Regions from separate parts of the Halotolerantifilum yawarlongkerapense genome, predicted to be linked through region 3. Evidence: riboswitches for the same ligand, from Rfam matches in the RefSeq annotation. Region 3 holds a riboswitch; each other region holds the start of a gene.

Region 1 (7,954 bases), 1.0 Mb from region 3:
CGAAGCGATGGCGCGTGGTATCGCGGGTCGAACGGGATCCGATGTCTCCCTGGCGATCACCGGGGTTGCCGGACCCGACGGGGGAACGGAAGGCAAGCCCGTTGGACTTGTCTACGTTGCACTATCGATCCGCGGAAAAGTACAAGTAACAGAGCACCGGTTCGCAGGTGGGCGGTCGCGCATCCGTCACCGATCCTCTCAGCAGGCGCTCTTCCATCTCTTCCGCGCCTTGACAGATCCCGATAATTGGAATAATATGGGATAAACTCGCAGTTGACATCCCGGCTGGGTGCGGTATAATAGAAGGGAACAGTTGTTCTCTAGGAGGTTATAGTGAATATGGATAAGCGTGGAAAGGCCCTGGATCACGTCCTCGGCCAGATCGAAAAACAATTTGGAAAAGGATCGATCATGCGACTCGGAGACGAAGGCGCGAAGATTGATGTCGGCAGTATCCCCACAGGGAGCATCGAGCTCGATATCGCCCTGGGCATAGGCGGTGTTCCCCGAGGACGCGTGGTGGAAATCTACGGCCCCGAGTCCTCTGGAAAGACGACCATTTCCCTGCATATGATCGCAGAGGCCCAAAAAAGAGGCGGTGTAGCGGCCTTTATCGATGCAGAGCACGCCCTCGACCCGATATATGCGAAGAACATCGGTGTGGATACGGACAACCTGATTTTATCGCAGCCCGATACGGGTGAGCAGGCTCTCGAGATCGTCGATGCCCTCGTTCGTTCGGCAGCGATCGACGTGATCGTCATCGACTCTGTGGCAGCCTTGGTACCGAAAGCGGAGCTCACCGGTGAGATGGGCGATGCCCATATGGGCCTTCAGGCCCGCCTCATGAGCCAAGCCCTTCGAAAGCTGACGGGTGTGATCAAGAAATCGAACACCACCGTCATCTTCCTCAACCAGCTGCGAATGAAGATCGGGGTCATGTTTGGTAATCCCGAGACGACGACCGGCGGAAATGCCTTGAAGTTCTACGCTTCCGTGCGTCTCGATATCCGTAGGATCGACTCGATCAAAAAGGACGGGGAGCTAATCGGTAACCGCGTTCGTGTGAAGGTCGTTAAGAACAAGGTTTCACCACCCTTTAAAAAAGCGGAGTTCGATATCATGTACGGAACAGGGATCTCGAAGGTCGGTGGTATCCTAGATGCTGCGGCCACGGCGGACATCATCAACAAGGCCGGTTCCTGGTATTCTTATGGTGATGAGAAACTGGGGCAGGGAAGAGAGAACGCTAAAATTTTCTTAGAAGAGAATTTCGACCTTTTCGAAGAGATCGAAAAGAAAGTGCGGACCTTTTACGATTTGCCCGAAGAAATCGATGCACACCCGGATGAAGAAGCGTTGTAGAGCAATCTACAGCGCTTTTGCTGGCTTGACAGTGCTTCTTAAAAAGTTTAAAATTATAAGGAAGGTTCAAACGATTACAAATTCGTTTTGAGCCCGTGTCTTATGACAACTGCATAAAGGCGGAGGTGGACAACATTAGTAACCTGATATGGACCATAGTTATTATCATCATCGCGCCTTTAGCCTTCGGAGTTGGGTACGTGGTCAGAAAACGCTTAGCGGAGAAGACCATTTCGAGTGCTGAATTCCGTGCGCAGGAGATCATTGCCGAGGCCAATCGAGAAGCCGATTCCATTAAAAAGGAACGTGTGATCGAAGCCAAGGAAGAAGTGCATCAGCTGCGCAAAGAATTAGAGCGTGAAACACGCGAAAGACGAAACGAACTTCAGAGACTGGAACAGCGCAACCTACAGCGTGAAGAGACGCTGGAGAAAAAACTGAACCAGCTCGAGAAGAAAGAGGAGGACCTCACTTCCAAGCTCGAGGCGCAAGCGGCCAAAGAAGAAGAGATCGACCGCATGCACAACCAACAGCTCCATGAACTCGAACGGATCTCCGGGCTCACGTCCGAAGAAGCCAAGCGGCAGCTGCTCGAGGATATCGAGAAGGAAGTCAAACATGAATCGGTCATTTTGATCAAAGAGATCGAAAACCGTGCCAAGGAAGAAGCCGATAAAAAGGCGAAAGAGATCTTGGCCACCGCCATTCAAAAATGTGCGGCCGATTATGTGGCAGAATCCACAATTTCGCTCGTCAACCTACCGAACGATGACATGAAGGGCCGGATCATCGGCCGCGAGGGCCGGAACATCCGCGCGCTCGAGAGTCTCACGGGCGTCGATCTGATCATCGATGATACACCTGAGGCCGTACTTCTCTCATCCTTCGATCCTATTCGCCGCGAGATTGCTCGTGTCGCCCTCGAGAAACTGATCGTGGACGGACGTATTCATCCCGCGCGTATTGAGGAAATGGTTGAGAAATCGAAGCGTGAAGTAAACGCGATAATCAAACAAGAAGGCGAAAACGCGACGTTTGACGTCGGTATTCATAACCTTCATCCAGAACTAGTCAAATTACTCGGTCGTTTGAAGTTCCGTACGAGCTACGGACAGAACGTCTTGAAACATGCCATTGAAGTGGCCCATCTATCGGGTCTGATGGCCGCCGAACTCGGTGCAGACGTACGCGTTGCCAAGCGTGCCGGTCTGCTACACGATATCGGTAAGGCTGTGGACCACGAGGTAGAAGGGACGCACGTTGAGATCGGTATGCAATTGATGAAGAAATACCGCGAATCAGAAGCGGTTATTCATGCGATGAGCACACACCACGGCGACTACGAGCCACAGAGCATCGAGGCAGTTCTTGTAACAGCTGCAGACGCGCTCTCGGCCGCTAGACCGGGTGCACGCAGAGAGACGCTCGATACGTACATCAAGCGGCTCGAAACGCTCGAGAACATCGCAGATTCATACGAGGGTGTAGACAAGTCCTTCGCGATCCAAGCGGGTCGTGAAATCAGGGTGATGGTCGAACCGACGAGATTATCAGATGATGATATTGTATTGCTCGCTCGAGATATTAAAAAACGGGTTGAAAACGAACTCGATTATCCGGGCCAAATCAAAGTGCATATCATTCGAGAATTCAGAGTTTCTGAATACGCGAAATAAGAAGAAGGGCGATCCGATCAGGGTCGCTTTTTTTCGTGTGCCAATGGTTTTTTTTTCAAACACAGGGGTATACGTATAAAACCAGTGCATGACATAGCAAACGAAGCGATAGGAGGATTTCAATGGAAGTCTTAAAAGTGTCATCGAAATCAAATCCAAACTCAGTGGCTGGTGCCTTGGCAGGTGTGATCCGCGAACACGGGTACGCAGAGATTCAAGCTGTCGGTGCAGGTGCGATCAACCAGTCGATCAAAGCGATTGCCATCGCGCGCGGTTTTGTCGCGCCCAGCGGTATCGATCTCTTCTGTATCCCGGCCTTTACGGAAATCCAGATTCAAGGAGAAGACCGCACGGCGATCAAGCTCATCGTTCAAAAAAGATAACGGCAAGGTTAGGAGGTCACTCATCATGGAATGCTTGAAAGTATCCTCACACTCGAATCCGAACTCTGTGGCCGGAGCGCTTGCCGGAGTGATCCGGGAGCACGGGGAAGCGGAGATCCAAGCCGTCGGTGCCGGCGCGATCAACCAGTCGGTGAAGGCCATCGCCATCGCGCGGGGTTTTCTTTCACCGGGCGGAATCGATCTTGTTTTCGTTCCCGCTTTTACCGATATTGAAATCGACGGCGAGGAGCGAACGGCGATCAAAATGATCGTACGTCCTAGATAAACGAGGTTTCTTCATAAGCATAAGAAGTTCAACCGGTCATTGCGACCGGTTTTTTTCTCATTGTAGCCAAGGAGGTTTTCCATGCGTCAGAAGAGCAGAGAATTGACTTACCATACGGGGCAAATCATGCAGGTGACCCTGCTCACGGCTTTGTTCTTGCTCCTTCTCGCACTAGATGTTCATCCCACGGCAGCCACGGCGACCCTAATCACAGCCCTTCTACACCAGGGACTCGTGGTCATCGTCTGGCGTCGCGTTCTCTTTCATCCTCTAGACGACGAAGCGCGTCGCCGCCGGGTTGTATGGACCTTTGGATTTTTCTTCTTCCTCCTCTTTTCCTCCCGCCTTTATATCACGATAGCAGCGTCTAGATGGCATGCTGGATCCCTAGGCTGGAGCACCTGGATTCGCTATCCGGTGATCCTCACAATCCTTGTCTTGAGCCTCTGGACACTCTACAGTGTCTTTCGCTATTTCGGTGTGTACCGCGCCTTGGGTGCGGATCACTTTGATCCGTACTACCGCAAGCTCCCTTTCGAAAGACGGGGCATTTACAGGTACACCTCCAACGGCATGTATACCTTTGCCACGCTTCTGTTCCTCTTGCCCGGTCTGCTGCTCAATGCCTACGACGGTTTGTTGATCGGGCTATACCATTATGGGGCCACTTGGGTCCATTACCACGCGACAGAAAAGCCTGACCTCCTTTATATGCACGGAGAAAAGGAAGATCTCACGAAATTTTAAGAGAATGGAAATGGTATGGGCAGATAAAATGTGATATATTCATAACATATTGAGATGGATAACAATACAGAAAGGATGTTATGATGAACAAGATGGGTCTGCTTGGCTTGTTGGGATTACTCGGTTTGCTTGGTCTCGTGACCGCGAACCCGGGGTTTTACGGTTTCTTCGGCTTTTTCGGTTTCTTTGCCTTCTTTAAGATCGTTCCCGATGAGATGTTCCGGGCGCACATGGAAAAGGCGGCGCTGAACGCTTTTCTCGCGGGTGTGGTCCTTTATCCGATCTTTGCCACCCTTGGTGCCTTTACCTCCTTTCCGGTGGCCTATGCAGCGGGATTTGCCACCACCTTTGCCGTCCAGATGATTGTCTTCAGCTTATCGCTCGTCCGGTACGAGAACAGTGGCCCCTGAGCATGAGGATGACCAACCGAATCAAGGAGTTGCGTGCAAAACACCAGCTCACGCAAAGCGAGTTGGCCGAAAAAGTAGGGGTGCGTCGGGAGACTATCGTTCATCTCGAAAAAGATCGGTACAACCCTTCCCTACAGTTGGCCTATGGCATCTCCCGCGCCCTATCATCTACCATCGAAGAGATTTTTCAGTTCCATGAGTAATCGACAGAATCAAAGTGACCAAACCGATAAGGTATGTTAGAATGTAAAAGTGATCAGTCCGAACGATCCGTCGACACTGGCAAACCCGTGGAAACGCGGGGACGCAAAGCTATAGGGCCTGTAAAATGGCAGCCTGGCCACCGAAGGGTTCGTTTTTTTGTATGAAAAAACGACCATCGGCTTCATCGTACATGCAACAGTTACGGGGGGAGACGAGCACGATGCGTTACCATGTCATACGAATCGATAAGCACCATCCACTGGGTGCCTGGTACCACCACCACGATTTGAAAAGCGCCTTGGCACATCTGGAGACTTACAAGCAGTTCTACACCGAAAGTCACGATCACCAAAATCTTCGCGAAGAACCACAGCAAGGGAGGGACAAGATGACCTTTCAGGTGTCGGCCCACCTGCAGCTACAACTGGAGCGAATCTTATCCAAACGCGATTACCTGTGTCTGAGCACGGGCGAAACCGAAGTGATTCTGGTCTGTGAAGAGGCCAATCTTTGCCTTTGAGCCCGACGAAAGTCGGGTTTTTTCGTTGAACGAAGGGCTTGCATCTTTAGCGCAATAAGTTTCAGGGTATGAATCATATGAGAATAGTAAACTAAAGAAAGGGGAGGCAACATGGACAACGAACGAGAGAAAAAGAGACAATCGAAAAAGATACTAGCGAAAAAATTGAAGAAAGCCGAGATTGAAGCGAGAAAGAAAGCGATCAAGGAACGAAAGCGCTTCAAGGGTCTGCAGATCCGTCCGACGGTCTCTCTATTCGATGAGGAGGGAAAGCAAGAACCCGGTGAACAGAACTGGTCGGGTTTCGGGTTCGATATACACCCACAGGTGACAATATTCTCGGCAATCTTTCTGGTCTTCTTCATTTCCCTCACGCTGATTTTCCCAGAGGATTCCGAACGCATTTTCAAGTCGACGATGGACGCTATGACCAAAGAAGCTGGTTGGTTCTTTATCCTGTCGGCCAACCTTTTCATCGTTGCTGCACTCTATTTTGCACTTGGGAAATTCGGAAACATCAAGATCGGTGGCAGTGATGCCCAACCGGAGTTCAGTAAGTTCGGATGGTACGCTATGCTGCTCAGTGCGGGCATGGGGATCGGACTACTCTTTTGGAGCGTGGCCGAGCCCATCTTGCATCTGGGATCGCCTTCTCCGGTCTTCGGCGGCTTGACTCCCGGCTCAGCAGAGGCCGCCCAGGCGGCCATGGCCACGACCTTCTTCCACTGGGGGATACATCCTTGGGCGATCTATTCGATCGTGGGGCTCGGTCTGGCTTTTTTCGCTTACAACGAGGGGCTCCCCCTGACGATCCGATCAATCTTCTATCCGATTATCGGTAACAAGATTTATGGTTTCTGGGGGAACGTGATCGATGTACTATCCGTACTGGCCACGCTCACTGGACTGGCCACATCGCTCGGCCTCGGCGTTGCCCAGGTAAACGCCGGCCTCAACTATCTATTTGACATTTCGATCAGTACCAATATCCAGGTCTTTCTGATCATCGGGATCACCGGCTTGGCCACGGCCTCTGTGGTCATGGGCCTCGACGGAGGTGTGAAACGCCTCAGTGAGATCAATATGGTCTTGGCGGGCGTCTTCATGCTGTTCATTCTCTTCGTGGGCCCCACGGTCTTTATTTTAAGCGGATTCACACAAAACCTCGGATTCTATCTTTCGAACTTCACACAGTTGAGCCTTTGGACAGAAACCTTCCGTGATACCAATTGGCAGGGTGGATGGACCATCTTCTACTGGGCCTGGTGGATCTCCTGGTCACCTTTTGTGGGTATGTTCATCGCCCGCATCTCCAAAGGACGGACGGTTCGTGAGTTTATTCTCGGCGTCATGTTGATTCCCACCCTCTTGTCCTTCTTCTGGATGTCCGTTTTCGGTGGGACGGCTATTTTCCTCGAAACCACAGGCATCAGCCAATTGATCGCGTCGGTTGAGGTGGATGCTTCTATTGCGCTTTTCGCGATGCTCGAGCATCTCCCGTGGACGGGTTTTCTCTCGGTCGTCGGAATCACACTCGTGACGGTCTTCTTTGTCACCTCATCGGACTCTGGCTCCCTTGTGGTCGATCACCTCACCTCCGGTGGAAAACTCGACTCTCCAGTACCCCAGCGGGTCTTCTGGGCCGTCATGGAAGGTGTGGTTGCAGCCACGCTGCTCATCGGTGGGGGGCTGACAGCCCTACAGACGGCGTCGGTGATCACCGGACTACCCTTTGCCCTCATCCTTCTCCTCATGATCTACTCGCTCTACGCCGGTCTCAAGCAGGAGTTCGAAGTGGAGGAGATCGTTAGTCGTAAGCTCAGGGAAGTGGAGGATGAACATGTGATCAACGAGGTAATCAATGCTCTGGTACACGACGATGCTCTGGTGGCTGAAATCTCACGTAAAGCGAGCGAATCAAAAGGAAAGTAATCTCTAGTGAGTAAGAAGAGAGGGGGAGAGCAGACCGTGTTCTCCCTCACTTTTTCAGTGCAAGCACAGGTTGAATTTATCCTTTCATGGTAGGCGCAGATGGGGTATAATGTATACGAATGATATTGCTGATATAATTTTTAATATTCGTATAGGAGGGGACCATGCACGAGATTTATGAGAATCCACTGGCGGGACGCTACGCTTCACGAGCGATGCTCGAACTTTTCTCGCCGCAGAAGAAATTTTCCACCTGGAGAAAACTCTGGCTGGCGCTTGCTGAAGCCGAGCAGAAGCTGGGTCTGAACATCACCGACGAACAACTCGAAGAAATGAGAGCACATCTTTCGGACATCGATTTCGAGCGCGCAGCGGAGATCGAGCGCGAGGTACGGCACGATGTCATGGCACATGTGCACACCTTTGGGGAA
Region 2 (7,954 bases), 1.4 Mb from region 3:
ACCATGGGTCGATCTTACCGAATCCTGGAGCTTCTCAAGTATTTCATTGCCTTTCGCGAGAAGCGGTTATTACCGGAGTCGATCGTCAACCATTTGTTTGAGGAGAAGGATCACAATGATCCCAAGAATGTCCTCAGAACCCAGATCTTCCGGTTGCGAAAAATGCTAGAGGAGATGGAAGAGGAACTTCCACTCGAAGGACCGATCTTTCATATTACCTTCGAATACGGTTACTACATGTTGATGTTGTGCGACCGATGCGTGGTCGATTCCGATCAGTTCGAGGTTGCCATGCGCGAGGCCAAGGAACTGGTGGATAGTAACCCTGAAAAAGCGATCGAACGATATCGTGATGGACTACGGTATTATTTGGGAGAGTACCTTGATTCCAGTGGTTACGGCGACTGGACCGTCCCGATCAAGAATCGTTACGCCCGGCTGTATTACCAGAATATGATCAAGCTGCTCAACCTATTGAAAGAGCGCAAGCGGTATGAAGAGATCATGGAGGTTTGCGAGCGGGCCATTGCCCTCCAACCCTTTGAGGAGAGTTTCCATATCCTTTACCTTGAGGCCATGATTGCCAAGGGGTTGGTACAGCAGGCTCTCAGTCATTATGAGTACACGACCTATAAACTGTACAAGGATTATGATATCAAACCGACGTCAGCCATGAAAGCTGTCTACCGCAGGATTCAGTTCGAGAGCGAAGAGAAGGCGCTGACGGATCTCAATAGTATCGAAGCCCGTCTGACCGAGCAGGAGGCCAGTGGCGCATACTACTGTGATCTCGAGTATCTCCGCTTCGTTTACAATGTAGAGAAAAGAAAATCACGACGGGATGACGAGACGCGGATGCTGGCGCTTGTAACCCTGGAGCCGATCGACTTGCCTGCGGAAAAGGCACTGGCGATGTCCAAGTTGAAAAGTGTGATTGGGGAGTCATTGCGTTTGGGTGACCTTTACGCACAGTGGAACGATAGGCAACTCCTCATGTTGCTCGATCATGCGGACTACCAACACATTGGGGTGATCGAACAGCGTATTCGATCGGCTTTCGAGGAAAAGTGCGAGAAGCCTCACCGCTTGTCTTTCTCTTTCAATCGCATTGAGATGATGATGTTTTAACCGTTCGCGGAAGAATGTGCGAGCGGTTTTCTTGTGCCCGGGCTGTAACGCATATGAACGATTTTTGTTATGAATTCCTATGCTCCTTGCAATTGAAACGCACGAAGGCTGACATCGTCCTGTGTTACCTTTAGGGTAGAAGATTTCGTGAGGAGTTGATCAAAATGATGGAATACAGTGCTAAGAAAGATCTGTTCATGCAGTTCAAGGCGCTTTACGATAACAGTGGACATTTCATGGACTATTTGTTTATCGAGGCTAGTTCGAATTTTGAAACGCTTTTTGGTGCGCCGAAAACCGCACTGATCGGTCGCAGGATGTCGGACCTCGTGGTAGAGTATGAAGATCACTTTCTGCGTCTCAACGATATATACAACGCGATGATCCCCAATACAGTCAAGAAGTTCGAGAAGTATATCCCGGAGAAAGAAGCCTGGTACCTGGTTACAATCATGGCCGATGATCCGAACCATCTTTATCTGTATCTATCTGATATTACGGAGATACGCAATCAGATGGGGGGCGCTTCACTTGACGCGGAGCAGCAGGAAATTCAAATGGGGCCCTCTTTTCCCGAGTACATGCGGAGAAAAGGGCAAGAGGATCGCCATCATGCCCAGTTCATCGATCGACTAACGGGTATTTACAATCGCCATTATTTTGAAGAGGAAATGATCCGCCTGGATGTCAAGCGTCAGCTCCCCCTCACGATTATCGTGGGCGACATCAACGGACTCAAGCTTATCAACGATGCTTTCGGCCATCGCACGGGTGATTTGGTGCTTCGTGAATCTGCAAAGATTATCAAGGGATCGCTGAGAGAAGAGGATATCCTGGCGCGCGTCGGGGGCGATGAATTTGCAGCGCTCTTACCGAGGATGCCTCGGGAGAAGGCAGAACTCATCGTGCAGCGGATCAAGTCAGCCTGTTCCGATCGTCCCCTAGAGTACCTCAACCTGTCCATTAGTTTCGGTGTAGCCGAGAAAACGGAGGAAGGGGAAAATTTGATCGATGTCTACCAACGTGCGGATGATCGGATGTACCATCACAAGTTGATCGAGAGCAAACAAATGAAGGAAGGGATCGTCCGGCATATACTCCAGTGGTTGAATGAACTGGAAGTCGAGACAGAAGGACACTTCGCGAGACTCAAGCGTTTGTCGGAGAAGGTAGGCAAGGCCGTTGGTCTCAGTGATGAGCAAATACGGGATCTGAAGCTTTTGGCAGAGTACCATGATATCGGCAAGGTCTTTGTCCCCAAAGAGCTTCTGCTCAAGCGCGAACCACCGACTCAAGAAGAGTGGGAGATTCTCAGAAGACACGCGGAAATCGGGTATCGACTTGCCAGCTCGATCTACGAGATCCATTACATCGACGAACTGGTGCTCGACCACCATGAACGATGGGACGGCCGTGGGTATCCGAGCGGACTGAAGGGAGAAGAGATCCCGATTGTGGATCGCGTTTTCGCACTGCTCGATGCCTATGATACGATGGTTCACGATCAACCGTATCGAGAGAAGAAATCCCTCGAGGAGGCAATCAAGGAGATCGAAGCTGGAGCGGGCAATCAGTTTGATCCAGAAATCACCAATACTTTTCTTTCACTGGTCAGAAGCGATGGTGCCTTGCACTGAAGGCAAGTTCCATCGCATGAAGGATAGCTCAAAGAGGGCGCTGAAAGTTATCTTTCGGCGCCCTCTTTACGGTTGACATAAACAAAAGAGCTGTGGTATACTATTCACATATTAGCGAGGACTATCCTCCGATAATGGCAAACCCGTGGAAATGCGGGGACGCAAAGCTACAGGGCCTTTCAAATGGCAGCCTGGCTACCGAAGTGGTTAGTTTTTTTATTTTCACTAGGAAATATTTTACAATTAATTGCATAGACGTCAATCGAGAGTACACTCTCAAGCGACAAAGGCAAAACCAGAGGAATCTGGTGACGCAAAGCTATAGGGCCCATAGGGGGCAGCCAGCTACCGAAAGGAGAGTTTTCGATGAGAAAATTCATCGCCAGCCTATTTGTATTGATCCTGATATTATCAACTACCGCTGTGGCCTTCGCGAACACGCAGGTAGCTTTCAATGAAGAAGCCATCGCACAGGGTGTCGTTTCTCTACAACGACAAACCGCCGGCGAAACGCTGAAACTGATGGTGGAAAAAGATGAGGCGAAGTACTACTACACCTTTGATGCCAACAATCTGAATGTCCCGCTGCAGCTGGGTAGCGGATCCTACCGCATGACGCTGCTCAGACAATCGAGCGGTAACAAGTACAGTGTGCTTGAGCGCAAGACAATCGTCGCATCGATGACTGCAGATACGAGCGTTTACCTCCAGTCCGCACAACCGGTAGACTGGGACGCGGAGATGGAAGCCATTAAACTGGCCGAAACCCTCGTGGCAGGCGCCATGGATGATCGCGAGAAAATTGAAATACTGTACGACTATGTCGTGGGAATGATGAGCTACGATTACAACAAGATCAATACCATCGACACCAATTACGTGCCGGTGATCGATGAAGTGCTGGCCACTGGAACGGGCATCTGCTATGACTACTCGGCTCTGCTCGGTGCGATGCTGAGAAGTCAAGGGATTCCTACGAAGCTCGTCAAAGGCTACCGAACCGGCATCGATGTTTACCACGCCTGGAACGAAGTTTATTTGGCCGACGAAGACCGATGGGCGATCATTGATTCGACCTACGACAATACCATTAACGCGCCTAGCATGATGTTCAAGAGCGCGAGTGATTACCTAAAGGTCCGAGAATATTAAATCGAAAGTCAGGACGGTCCCGTGGGACCGTCCTTTTCAAGTGCGCGTTTTTTGTTAAGCCTTTGTTAACCCATTGGACGAAGGGCGCGCGATGCACTATAATATAAATGAGAATGAATAACAGGTAATGGTGATGTGAAAGCGAGGATTCTATGGCTTATAAAGTGGCGTTTGTATGTGTGCACAATTCATGTAGAAGTCAGATGGCAGAAGGGTGGGCAAAGGCACTGGGTGGCGACCTGATTGAAGCTTATTCTGCCGGGACCGAGGAGTATCCAGAGGTCAAACCACGAGCCGTTGAAGTGATGGTAGAGGCGGGGATCGATATGTCAGACCACCACCCCAAGCTTTTATCCGACATACCCAGTGAACTGGATATCCTGATCACCATGGGTTGCAACGTGGTATGCCCCTTCGTCCCAAGCAAACACGAAGAAGATTGGGGTCTAGACGATCCATCGGGCGGCCCCATCGAGGGTTTCCGGAAGACGCGAGATCTGATCAAAGAAAAGGTAGAGCATCTGATCGAGCAGATTCGATCTGGTGAGTTGGATTTGTAGACATCAACACCTTCTATACTAATGGAAGGTGTTTTTTCATGAAAAATGATGTTTAATCCGGAACTATAGATTTTTAAAATACGGAAACGCTTTCATGGCCACATTTTTTGACAGTTGTACAATCCTCTGATATACTTTGAAATAGAGAAAATACGTTTATAAAATAGCGAATTGTGTGCATATGTTCATATGACATGAAATCAGTTGGAAAAAGAGGAGGTCGTGAGATTGATAGAACTCGTGAATTTGACCAAATCCTATGATGGCAAGACGAACGTCGTCGAGGAGTTAAACCTGCAGATCAACACAGGAGAGATCGTCGTGTTGATCGGTGAATCCGGTTGCGGTAAGACGACGACCATGCGGATGATCAACCGTTTGAACGAGCCCACCAGTGGGACGATTTTGATCGATGGGGAAGATTACACAGTGCGAAGCAAGATCGAACTGCGTCGACAAATTGGATACGTGATCCAGAAAGTGGGTCTCATGCCTCACCTAACGGTGGGGAAAAATATTGAGATAATTCCCGAACTCGAGGGGTGGGACGCGGCAAAACGAAAAGAGCGCGCCTTCGAATTACTCGAGCTCGTCGACTTAGCACCCGAAGATTACTACAACCGGTATCCGCACGAGCTGTCCGGTGGACAGCAGCAACGGATCGGTGTGGCTAGAGCTTTGGCGGTGAATCCGGACATTATTCTGATGGACGAGCCTTTCAGTGCGCTCGATCCTTTGACGAGAGAACAGCTTCAGAAGGAACTATTGAAGTTGCAGGATGAGTTGGGTAAAACCATCGTCTTTGTTACCCACGATATGGATGAAGCGCTTAAGATCGGCGATCGTATCGCTGTTATGAAAGACGGTAAGATCTTACAGTATGACACACCAGAGGAAATCTTGAAGCATCCGGCGGATGCTTTTGTCGAGTACTTTGTCGGGAAGGATCGTCTTTGGAAATCACCAGAGATGCTTTTTGCCAGCGACATCATGCACAAAACGCTCGTGACCGTCGGTAAGAAACGAACACCGGCTCAGGTGACGGAGGTCATGAAGAAAAAGGACCTCGAGGTACTCTTCGTCGTGGAGAAAGAAGGCGAAAAACCACAGCCTCCCTTTGGTTTCATCACGCGTGAAACACTCAGAGAACAGGGTGAGCACCGGATCAAGATGGAAGAAATCGCGAACCGAGATTTCATCACCGTTCATCAACACACCAACATGGTGGATGTGCTTCAGCTCATGGAAGAGAAGCAGGTGCGCTATCTGCCCGTTGTGAACGATGATGGGAACCTGATCGGCATGATCACCCGCGCATCGATCTTGAACATCATCACCAAGGCTGTTGTCGACTACGAAGAAGAACACCAGTAAGAGGAGGGTTGTTCATAGATGAATAGAATGAATTTTTTCGAGTTCCTGGCCTCGCGGTCCGATGAGCTCATCGGCTTGACAATACAACATATCCAGATCACAGGCCTCGCCGTGATCCTGGCGATCATACTGGGTGTCCCAGTGGGCATCTGGATCAGTAAGAAAAGAAGTGTAAGGGGCCCCGTGCTGGGCATCGCCAATATTTTTCAGACGATCCCCTCGCTTGCGCTCTTCGGTCTGATTATCCCGTTACTGGGAATCGGCTACACGCCTTCAGTCTTTGTCCTCTTTCTCTACGCCTTGCTCCCGATTATCAAGAATACCTTTATCGGGATCAACAGTGTGGATGAAGCGATTATCGATGCCGGGCGTGGGATGGGTATGACATCCAATCAGATCTTGACCAAGATCGAGATCCCCTTGGCCCTACCGGTCATTATGGGTGGTATCCGGATTTCGACGGTCATCAACATCGGTACGGCAACCATAGCGGCCCTGATCGGCGCCGGTGGTCTCGGTGAGATGATCTTCAAAGGGATCAGTATGGCGAACAACAATATGGTCCTCGCAGGCGCTGTGCCCACAGCACTGTTAGCCATTTCCATCGACAAATTGATGGGACTCTTTGAAACGAAGTTGACTCCAGAGGGAATCACTAGTCAAAAAGACGCAGCGTAGGATTTAACGAAGTATGAGGAGGAATGATCAAATGAAGAAGCTACTTATTTTAGCACTTGTCAGCGTACTTGCACTCGGTGTGCTCGCCGGTTGCGGCGAACAGGCCAAGGTCATCGAAGTAGGACATAAGAACTATACGGAACAGCGGATCACAGGACAGATCTTCGCCCGATTGATCGAGGAGAAGACGGACTACGAGGCCAACGTCACAGAGTTCGGTTCCACGAGTCTCGTTTTCGAAGCATTGAGATCAGGAGACGTCGATGTGTATGGTGAGTTTACCGGTACAGCTTACGGCGCACTGCTCGGTGAGTCCGGACTGACGGATCCCCAGGCGGTATACGACCACGTGGCTCAAGTCTTTGAAGATGAGTACAATCTGTACTGGTTGGAAGAGCTCGGCTACAACAACACGTATACCTTCAGCGTGAGAAAAGAGATTGCCGATCAGTACGGTCTTGAGACGGTATCGGATATGACCGCAGTAGCCGACGAACTGGTATTTGGTTCTACCATGGAGTTCCTTGAGCGTGAAGATGGTCTTCCAGGTGTGAAACTACACTACGGTGATTTTGACTTTGCAGAAGAGATGGCTCTTGATCCAGGCCTGCGTTATAATGCGATCGCCGAGGAGAAAGTAGACCTGATCGATGCCTTTAGTACGGATGGTAAGATCCTAGCATACGATCTGACAATCCTCGAAGACGATAAGCAATTCTTCCCACCTTACTACGTGGCACCTGTGGTCACAGAGGAAATCTACACGGAGTACCCCGAAGTAGTGGAAGCGCTTGAACTCCTCGGACAGATCACAAACGAAGAGGAAGTACAGCGACTCAACTATATGGTGGATGAAGAAGGTATGGATCCAGCCGTGGTCGCAGAAGAGTTCCTGCGCGAAAAGGGTCTGATCGAATAGCACAACCCAAAAGGTTCCCACGCGATGGGGACCTTTTTTTCGTGCTCATAAAGGGCTCCGTTCACGCCAAAGGTCAAAACATGATATAATAAGGTATATGACCCCAGTGCATCGATGCATCTCCAGGTAGAAATCATTGTCGCAGGTATGAGAAAGGATGATCGGTCTATGGTAAAAGTAACAGAACGCGCGCTCAGTCAAACGCAGGTGAGGTTGTTCTCTACCTCCAGAGCCATCGAACGGGAGATTTTTGCCCTCCACTTCGGTGAAGGATCTGAACGTGCCATTATCTCTGAAGTACGCAAGTACCAGAATACCGATGGTGGCTTCGGCAACGGTTACGAGCCTGACTTCCGTTTGTATGCCTCGACACCTATGGCCACCAGCCGGGGACTCGAGCACCTGCACCGGTATGGGAATAGCCCGATTGCTCAGATTGCGATCAATAAGGCGATCCATTACCTAGAGGACACCTATGACGAGGAGCGCGGTGGTTGGTATGCCGT
Region 3 (7,954 bases):
GAATCTCCTGGCGCTCAACGCCTCGATCGAAGCGGCCAGGGCCGGTGAAGCGGGCAGAGGCTTTGCCGTCGTGGCCGATGAGATCCGAAAACTTGCCGAGCAGTCTTCAGATTCTGCAGAGGAGATCAGCAAGTTGATCGGAAGTATCGTGGCGATCGTGACTCAAACCGATGCGACGGCTACGCAGACGAGCAGTACCGTGGATAGCGCCCAGGGGAACCTGACGGAAACGGTGGCTGTTTTCGACGAGATCGACAACAGCGTGAACAAGGTAGAAGAGATGGTCAACCTCTTTATTACAGAGACCACGGAAATGGAGGCGCTCAAAAGCGATCTGATCGCATCCTTGGAATCCATGGCGGCCATCAGTGAGGAGTCCGCTGCGTCGACAGAAGAGATTAATGCTTCCACAGAAGAGCAGCTTTCCCGCGTGATGGAGATCAGTGACGCAATCGAATCGCTTAACGAAGAGATCCGCGCGCTGTCCGATAAGATGAGACAGTTCAAAGCTTGATGAAGTATATCGGAAGAAGTATCTACACGCGTAGGTGCTTTTTTCAATTTGCGATTGCAATCGAGGATAACCTAGGCTTAACAGTGATTTGCTTAAAACTTGTCCAAAAGCTTGACTTAGATCCAAGCCTTAGAAAGTATAGATAGGCGAAATCAAAACAATGAATGCACTAAAATACCCGCACCGATACGATGGGTGCGGGTATTTTGGTGCATCTCCTGTCTCGTAGTCAATATATTGAAAGCAAAGAGCGCACATCTCTGATCGCTGAGAAAGGTGCGCTCTAGTGTCTTGTATCGTTGAAAAATAAGTTAACTCAAACGCTTGTAAGTATTGGTATTGCTGCCTTTTCGTGGTATAATAAAAGAAACGGCGGTGATTCTAATGGCAAGAAAAAAGAAGTACATTGTCTCCTTATCTGAAGAAGAAGTACGCGCGTTAAAATCTGTGATGCGCAAGAAATCAACAAGTCGCACCATCAAATGTAGATGCCAGATTATTTTAGCTCTTGACGAAGCCCATGGTAAGCAGTATACACAGGAGCAGTGTGCGAAATCGATTGGTGTCTGCAAAGCAACTGTTTATAATGTCATTCGATATTATGTTGACGGAGGCATAGAAAATGTACTCACTGTCAACAGAAGCGTCAATTCCGATAATGCTCGTCGTAAGATTGACGGAAGAGCAGAGGCTAAACTCATTGAAATTGCTTGTGGTCCAGCACCAGAAGGCCATTCAAGATGGACCCTTCGATTATTAGAAGAAAAGGCAAAAATTGAATTGGACGTACCCGTTAGTAAGGATGCAATCGGTAGAGCTTTAAAAAAAACGAATTGCGACCTCACAAAAACATCTACTGGTGCATCCCGCCAAAAGAAAACGGAGAATTCGTAGCAAGGATGGAAGATGTTTTGGATGTCTATGAGATGCCGTACGATTCATTGCGTCCAGTGGTATGCATGGATGAAAAACCTTACCAACTTCATGGAGAATCACGTGAACCGCTACCAATGCGCAAAGGTAGCGAGCAGAAAATTGACTCGGAATACGTCCGCAACGGCACTTGCAGCATATTTGTTTTCACAGAACCATTGAATGGCGTCCGCCACGTAAGCGTTAGAAATCGGAGAACTGCAGTGGATTGGGCTCATGAAATCAAGTACCTAGCCGATGTTTGTTATCCTGAAGTTGAGAAAATTGTTCTGGTTCTCGATAATCTGAATACGCACACCATGGGTTCGCTGTACAAAGCTTTTCCAGCAGCAGAGGCACGAAGATTGGCTAAACGCTTTGAGGTACACTTCACTCCTAAACACGGTAGTTGGTTAAATATCGCTGAGATTGAGCTCAACGTGATGACGAAACAATGTTTAAGCCGTAGGATTGACTCTATCGAAAAGCTAGACGTCGAGCTAAGAGCATGGGAATCGAAAAGAAATACAGATGTTTCCAAGATTAAATGGCATTTCACGAATGATCAAGCAAGGGTAAAACTCATTTCCCTATATCCAAAGCTCACATCCTTGAATACATAAACGAGCATTAAATATATCTAAACATCAACGAGACAAGACACTAGTTCTATTTGTCTTGATGAAAGGTAGGAACCAAGGACTTGATGACACCTTTGATCGCCGCATCGTCCTCATCATCAAAGTGGGCGCGGAAAGTCTCCATGGCCCGGAGCAATTGGGAGAGGTCAATGGGATCGGGTTTCTCGATAAAGATCTTTTCGAATACGGTATTGACCGCATTGTCCTCATTGAGGATGAGTTCCTCGTACATCTTCTCACCGGGCCTGAGGCCGATGGTCTGGATGTCGATGTCCTCGTAGGGTCTGAGACCCGAGAGGCGGATCAGGTTCTTGGCCAGGTCGATGATCTTGACGGGTTCGCCCATATCGAGCACGAAAATTTCGCCGGTGTAGGCGAGAGAGCCCGCCTGGATGACCAGTCGGCTGGCCTCGGGGATGGTCATGAAATACCTTGTGATATCGGGGTGGGTGATGGTGATGGGTCCGCCGTCTTCGATTTGCTTTTTGAAGATCGGGATCACGCTACCGTTGGAGCCCAGGACATTGCCGAAGCGGACGGCCACGAACTTGGTGTGCTGGTCGTCCTTTTCCTTCTGCACGAGCATCTCGCAGATGCGTTTCGAGGCGCCCATGACATTCGTGGGATTGACGGCCTTGTCCGTGGAAATCAGAACGAAACGGTCGGCCTCGTACTTCTTAGCCGCCTCCATGACGTTGTAGGTACCGAAAACATTGTTTTTGATGGCTTCCTTGGGGCTGGTCTCCATGAGGGGCACGTGTTTGTGGGCCGCAGCGTGGAAGATCACCTCAGGGCGCTTTTTTTGAAAGAGCAGGTCGATGGCCCTTTGGTCCCTCACCGAGGTCACGATGGCCTCGAGTTCGAGATCGGGGTACTTTCTCTTGAGTTCTAGCTGCACGGCGTAGAGGTTGTTTTCGTAGATGTCGAGGAGCATGAGTTTTCTCGGGTTAAAGGCAGCCACTTGTCGGGCCAGCTCTGAACCGATGGAGCCACCACCGCCGGTGATGAGCACGGTCCGGTTCTTGATGTAGCTGTCGATGGCATCAGACGCAAGAACGATCTCGTCTCTACCCAGCAGGTCCTCGATCTTGACGTCCCTGATTTTCTGAATGTCCACCTGGCCGTCGATCAACTCGTACATACCGGGTAGGATCTTGAGCTCGACGCCCGTTTCCGTGGCTTCGGATGTCACACGGGCGATTTCTTTACGTGAGGCCGATGGGATGGAAATGATAATCTGATCGATTCCCTCCCGCTTGACGATAGCCGGGATATCCAGGGTATCACCCATGACGGGGACGCCGGCGATCACCTTGCCTCTTTTCATGGGATCGTCATCCACCAAGCCCACCGGGTGCAGGTGGAGTTCCGTGTGACGGTTGAGCTCCTTGACCACCATGGCGCCGGCGTCGCCCGCGCCCACGATGAGGACTTTCTTCCCCTCATTGTGTCGTCCCAGCCGTCGTTGTTTCATCAGACGGAAGAAGCGGTAGGAGAAGCGCAGACCGCCCAGGAAGGCCACGTCAAGAATCAAGGTCATGATGTAGATGCTCCGCGGTAGCTGGTTCTGGGTCAGGACCATGAAGGTGGTGGTGCCCGCCGTGGCAAAGAAACTAGCGGTGACCACCTGGACCATTTCGTCCACACTGGCATAGCGCCAGAGGCTGGAGTACATCTTGAAAAAGTAGAAGATCACCACTTTGATCAGTGTGATGGTGATAAAGATATCTTCGTAGGTATGTAGATACTGCATGGCCTGCCCCGATAGGAGGCTACCTTCAAAGCGCAGGTAGAAGGCCAGTAAGAACGATAGATTGATGAGTAGGATATCCGCCAGGATCAGAGCACCCTGTCTGATGCGTTGCTGCATAAAAATCACCTTAGTCTTCCTCTGTATTTCGCACGTTAACGATTCATTTCTACTATATCGGATTCGCGTGCGTTTGGAAAGGTCGAAGGATGTCGAAAATCCCCGATTTAAGGTAAAAAATGGTTACAAAAATGCTACAATTTTATGAAAATGGGTAGTAATAATCAGATGGATCAAAAATATTTTTGGGAGGGATCTATTGTGGGTGAAAAAGCATGGGTAGTCTACGATTCGTTTTTCGGCAACACCAAGGCAGTGGCGGAAGCCATCGGGGAGGCGCTCAAGGAAAGTCTTGAGGTAGAGGTGATCGACGTGAAAACAGGTCCCGGTCCGGTACCAGAGGCGGTGTCCCTCGTAGTGGTGGGATCGCCCACCAGAGCCTTTAAAGCCACAAAAGCGATTAATGACTGGTTGGGGACTCAATCCCGCGGTAGCCTAAGGGGAAGACGTGTGGCGGCTTTCGACACACGTGCTTCTTTGGAAGAGGTAAACTCGAAGGTGCTGAACGCCTTTGTGTCGGTCTTTGGCTATGCTGCAGAACCGATGCAAAAGAAGCTCTTAAGAAGCGGAGGAAGTGCCGCGGGAGAGGTCGCTGGATTCTTTGTCAAGGACAAGGAAGGGCCCCTCTTTGATGGCGAGATCGAGCGGGCCAAGGCCTGGGCGCGAGCGCTAAAGACGTCTTGACTGAACAAATAATCGTTTTCCGGAATCCCTACTCACGGGATTCCGAATTTTTTGCCCAGAATGCGGAGTTCGACAAAAGTAGAGGTTTTTCGACACGGAATAGTTGATATAATAGTGGCGTTGTCATATTTCATAATTTTTACAAAAGAGGTGTGTTTATTGAATGAGAACCATTTTGATGAAATCAGCTTACGTGAGTTGATCGAAACGTTGCTTCGAGGAAAGATGACGATATTAATCGTCACGCTGGTTTTTGGCGTTCTAGCCTTTGCTGGATCAAAGTTCCTGATGGAACCCACATATGAAGCCACGGCTGTTTTAATGCCGGCGAACACGGCTGATCAGCGAATGGATGCCTCGAACGGTGATGATATGGGTGCCCTGCTGGAGGGAATAAATGCCATGCCCCGTTTCTCGATTGCAACGTATCGTGACCAAATCCTGAGCTATGAGGTGATCAGCCTTGTGATGGAGAGTGCTAAACTGCCGGAGGACATTACATACGAGGGATTCAGACAGAAGATCAATGTGACTTCTGATGAAGACTCCAACATGATTCATATCACCGTCACGGATACAGATCCCGAGTATGCGGCCATGCTGGCGAACACGGTAAAAGAAGAGTACATGCAGTTTATTGACGACTTACAAAAGGGCAGGTTTGAAATTTCTTCTTCTTTTCTTTCTGAGCAGATGATAAGCGAGAAACTGTCACTCGAGGAAAGTCTAAGAGAGCACCGCGAACTGATCGCCACGGGGAAGTCTTCTGACGAGTTACGCTCGGAGATCAGCATTCACCAAGGACTGCTCAATGAGTTTAAGTCAAAGGAAGTGGGACTATACGATCGTTACGAGAACCAAAAGCTCGATAAAGAACTGGCGATCAAGTCACTTCGTGCTGAGCTGAGTACGGTAGATAATCAGCTTGCCGAAACCCAGCAGGTGCTTCAGGTGCAGAAGAGTTTCTATGACGAGCCGGCGCTCAAGGATACTGTGGCCTCTGGTTTTTCAGATGTAACGATGTATAGCGAAGAGATTAATCCCATGCATACAGAGTTGACATCACGTCACACGGATCTGCGAATAGCCGAAGAACGTGTCCAGCAGCAACTGCGGAACCTAGATACGCGATTTGAACAGGAAAACGTCTTGCTCAAAGAATCTATTGCTGAAATGGAAAAGCAGATTGAAGAGCTAAGGCTCGCTCTTTCCGATCGTCAATACGAGGAAAGATTGGTCTCCAACAAGGTGAGCACAGCACAGCGAATCTACGATGCCTTCTTGAACCAACTGGAGAGTACGCGCATCGAGGAGGCATCAAAAGTCACGGGTTCCCAGATGATCGTAATTTCTCATGCTTTCGTGCCCACACGATCCACAGGCCCAAGGGTGTTAATGAATACGGCTATTGGTCTGATACTCGGAATGATGCTCAGTGTCTTCTCTGTCTTCTTCAGAGCGTACTGGCATGCGACTGAGTCAGAAGCTCAAATAAGAGTTGGTCTTCTAATGGAGGAAGTATCGCGGACGGTTGCTAATTAATTGATTTTTCGCGTTTTGGTTTGCTGAGCAATATAGATACAAATTATTCAACGTCAAGGCATTTGGATAATGGTGAATAATCGTTAAGAGAAATAGTCTGAATGATCTTTATTAACTCGAGTGAATTTTTCGAGTTCTGTGATATACAAGGGGGATTAAATTTTTACTTGGCTCTCGAACATTTTGCTTAGCATCTGGCTTCGGTGGTATATATAGGATAGATACTCATCTGAAAATTCCTCTATTTGTGAAAAGCAAACCCGCCGCGAGACGGGGACGCAAAGCCAGATATCTCCCGCATACGGAGAACGATCGACTGCCACGTTTTTTTGTGGCAGTTTTCTTTTGGTTTAATAAGGAAATAGTGGAAACGATAAGAGGATTCGTTGAAGCGCGTCAAGAGCAAACCCACCGTGAGATGGGGACGCAAAGCCAGGAGTCTTTTTCTTTAGAGAAAGATCGTCCGACCGCCGCATTCTTTGTGGCGTTTTTTGGTTTTTGAATGCAAGGGAGGAGTGGGGCCCCTTACAGATAATGGGTGTTGACAATCTGTGTATTGTAGGAAGGTAGGAGTGATGGTAATGAAGAGGAAGGGTAGAAGAATTCTCGCGTTCGGTTTGATCCTGCTCCTTGTTATGGGAACAGGAATCGTCAGTGTGGGTGCGAGCGTTACGCCTACGATGTGGGATGGGAATCAAGATCCTGAATATGAAGGATACCTAGCATTGAAAATCCCAGGTGACGATGAAAAAGGTCCACTTGAAGATGGAGTCTATTATGGTCCATCAGACTTTAGAGTAGAGATTCACCTGAATGAAATGGGGACAAAAGTATCTTTTGAGGCCAATTTTCCAGTCAGCTATGTGTATGTAAAAGGAGGGCCTCTCAAGGGAAATGTTTATGCTTACGATCCTCCAGTTTTGAGTGACACGAACTTACAAACTCCTTCAAGCGATGGAGGTGGTAAGACTACTGACTCGGTTATCGAAATTGATCACCAGATCAGCCATGTGACCTTTTATTACAAAGTGCCTGAAGAGCTAATTCTTAGACCGGTTTGTACAGAGAAGCGTGGTGAGTACCGCTTTAGTGTAGAGAACCCGAATCCGTATGATATGGTCTACACGTATCATGATGGGGAAGTAGAAAAGTCTGGTACAGTAGAAGCAGGGGGATACGATCTGTTCTACACAGGCGACATGGAAGAGACCATCTACTGGATTGAAGAGCTGTTCTCTGCGACAGCAGAATCCGATGGTGCAATATGCAAGTATGAAGTAACCATTGACAAGGAATGGTACGATGCTGAGGGAGAGTCAATGGATGAGCCCAATATCTTTTGGGAGATCAACATTGAGATCCAAGGAACTGAGGAATCGTACAAGTTGGACACAACGAATGACCCGCTGACGATTGAGCCAGAGTTCGACCAAACCGTTGTACTCAGCGAAGGATCTGGTCCCGAGTGGAATGTAACTGGCACTGGTGTATACGCACGTGGAGATCTTTATGATGAGCCCACTGGTAACTATATGGGCGTAGATCTTTACAAGGGTGCGGTTATCGCAGTGAAGAACCAGCAGGTACCACCACCCACCGGTCTCCTGATCATTGACAAAGAAGTCTGGTTTGATAACGGTGGCGAAGAGCTTGAAATGAAAGATGATGACGAAGGCGTCTTTGTCGTCGACATCATGGATGGAGAAATGATCTACGATACTCTGACCTTTACAGGTTGGGAGACGAAGTCCATCGACCTGCCTCTCGGCACATACGAACTGGTCGAACGAC

Evidence for each region. Region 3 has a riboswitch for cyclic di-GMP ahead of ACULM0_RS11475 (LPXTG cell wall anchor domain-containing protein). Riboswitches for the same ligand answer to the same signal wherever they lie in the genome.
Region 1: it holds a riboswitch for cyclic di-GMP, as region 3 does, so the genes downstream of both, ACULM0_RS01000 (hypothetical protein) here and ACULM0_RS11475 (LPXTG cell wall anchor domain-containing protein) in region 3, are expected to answer to the same signal.
Region 2: it holds a riboswitch for cyclic di-GMP, as region 3 does, so the genes downstream of both, ACULM0_RS04525 (transglutaminase-like domain-containing protein) here and ACULM0_RS11475 (LPXTG cell wall anchor domain-containing protein) in region 3, are expected to answer to the same signal.

What each region holds. Positions count from the first base shown of each region.
Region 1 covers NZ_CP199719.1:190,690-198,643, forward strand. Annotated here, with positions in the region: gene ACULM0_RS00960 (competence/damage-inducible protein A) at 1-265, shown strand, start outside; gene recA (recombinase RecA) at 340-1,365, shown strand; gene rny (ribonuclease Y) at 1,491-3,041, shown strand; gene ACULM0_RS00975 (stage V sporulation protein S) at 3,164-3,424, shown strand; gene ACULM0_RS00980 (stage V sporulation protein S) at 3,450-3,710, shown strand; gene ACULM0_RS00985 (methyltransferase) at 3,792-4,457, shown strand; gene ACULM0_RS00990 (hypothetical protein) at 4,538-4,867, shown strand; gene ACULM0_RS00995 (helix-turn-helix transcriptional regulator) at 4,876-5,070, shown strand; cyclic di-GMP riboswitch class I at 5,139-5,215, shown strand; gene ACULM0_RS01000 (hypothetical protein) at 5,292-5,591, shown strand; gene ACULM0_RS01005 (BCCT family transporter) at 5,703-7,523, shown strand; gene purB (adenylosuccinate lyase) at 7,688-7,954, shown strand, end outside.
Region 2 covers NZ_CP199719.1:936,599-944,552, reverse strand. Annotated here, with positions in the region: gene ACULM0_RS04535 (bacterial transcriptional activator domain-containing protein) at 1-1,128, shown strand, start outside; gene ACULM0_RS04530 (HD-GYP domain-containing protein) at 1,293-2,765, shown strand; cyclic di-GMP riboswitch class I at 2,892-2,968, shown strand; cyclic di-GMP riboswitch class I at 3,044-3,118, shown strand; gene ACULM0_RS04525 (transglutaminase-like domain-containing protein) at 3,132-3,917, shown strand; gene ACULM0_RS04520 (arsenate reductase ArsC) at 4,070-4,477, shown strand; gene ACULM0_RS04515 (ABC transporter ATP-binding protein) at 4,706-5,851, shown strand; gene ACULM0_RS04510 (ABC transporter permease) at 5,870-6,529, shown strand; gene ACULM0_RS04505 (ABC transporter substrate-binding protein) at 6,561-7,448, shown strand; gene ACULM0_RS04500 (hypothetical protein) at 7,617-7,954, shown strand, end outside.
Region 3 covers NZ_CP199719.1:2,327,172-2,335,125, forward strand. Annotated here, with positions in the region: gene ACULM0_RS11445 (methyl-accepting chemotaxis protein) at 1-514, shown strand, start outside; gene ACULM0_RS11450 (helix-turn-helix domain-containing protein) at 899-1,408, shown strand; gene ACULM0_RS11455 (IS630 family transposase) at 1,348-2,049, shown strand; gene ACULM0_RS11460 (polysaccharide biosynthesis protein) at 2,096-3,937, opposite strand; gene ACULM0_RS11465 (flavodoxin family protein) at 4,139-4,621, shown strand; gene ACULM0_RS11470 (GumC family protein) at 4,781-6,163, shown strand; cyclic di-GMP riboswitch class I at 6,407-6,487, shown strand; cyclic di-GMP riboswitch class I at 6,555-6,638, shown strand; gene ACULM0_RS11475 (LPXTG cell wall anchor domain-containing protein) at 6,739-7,954, shown strand, end outside.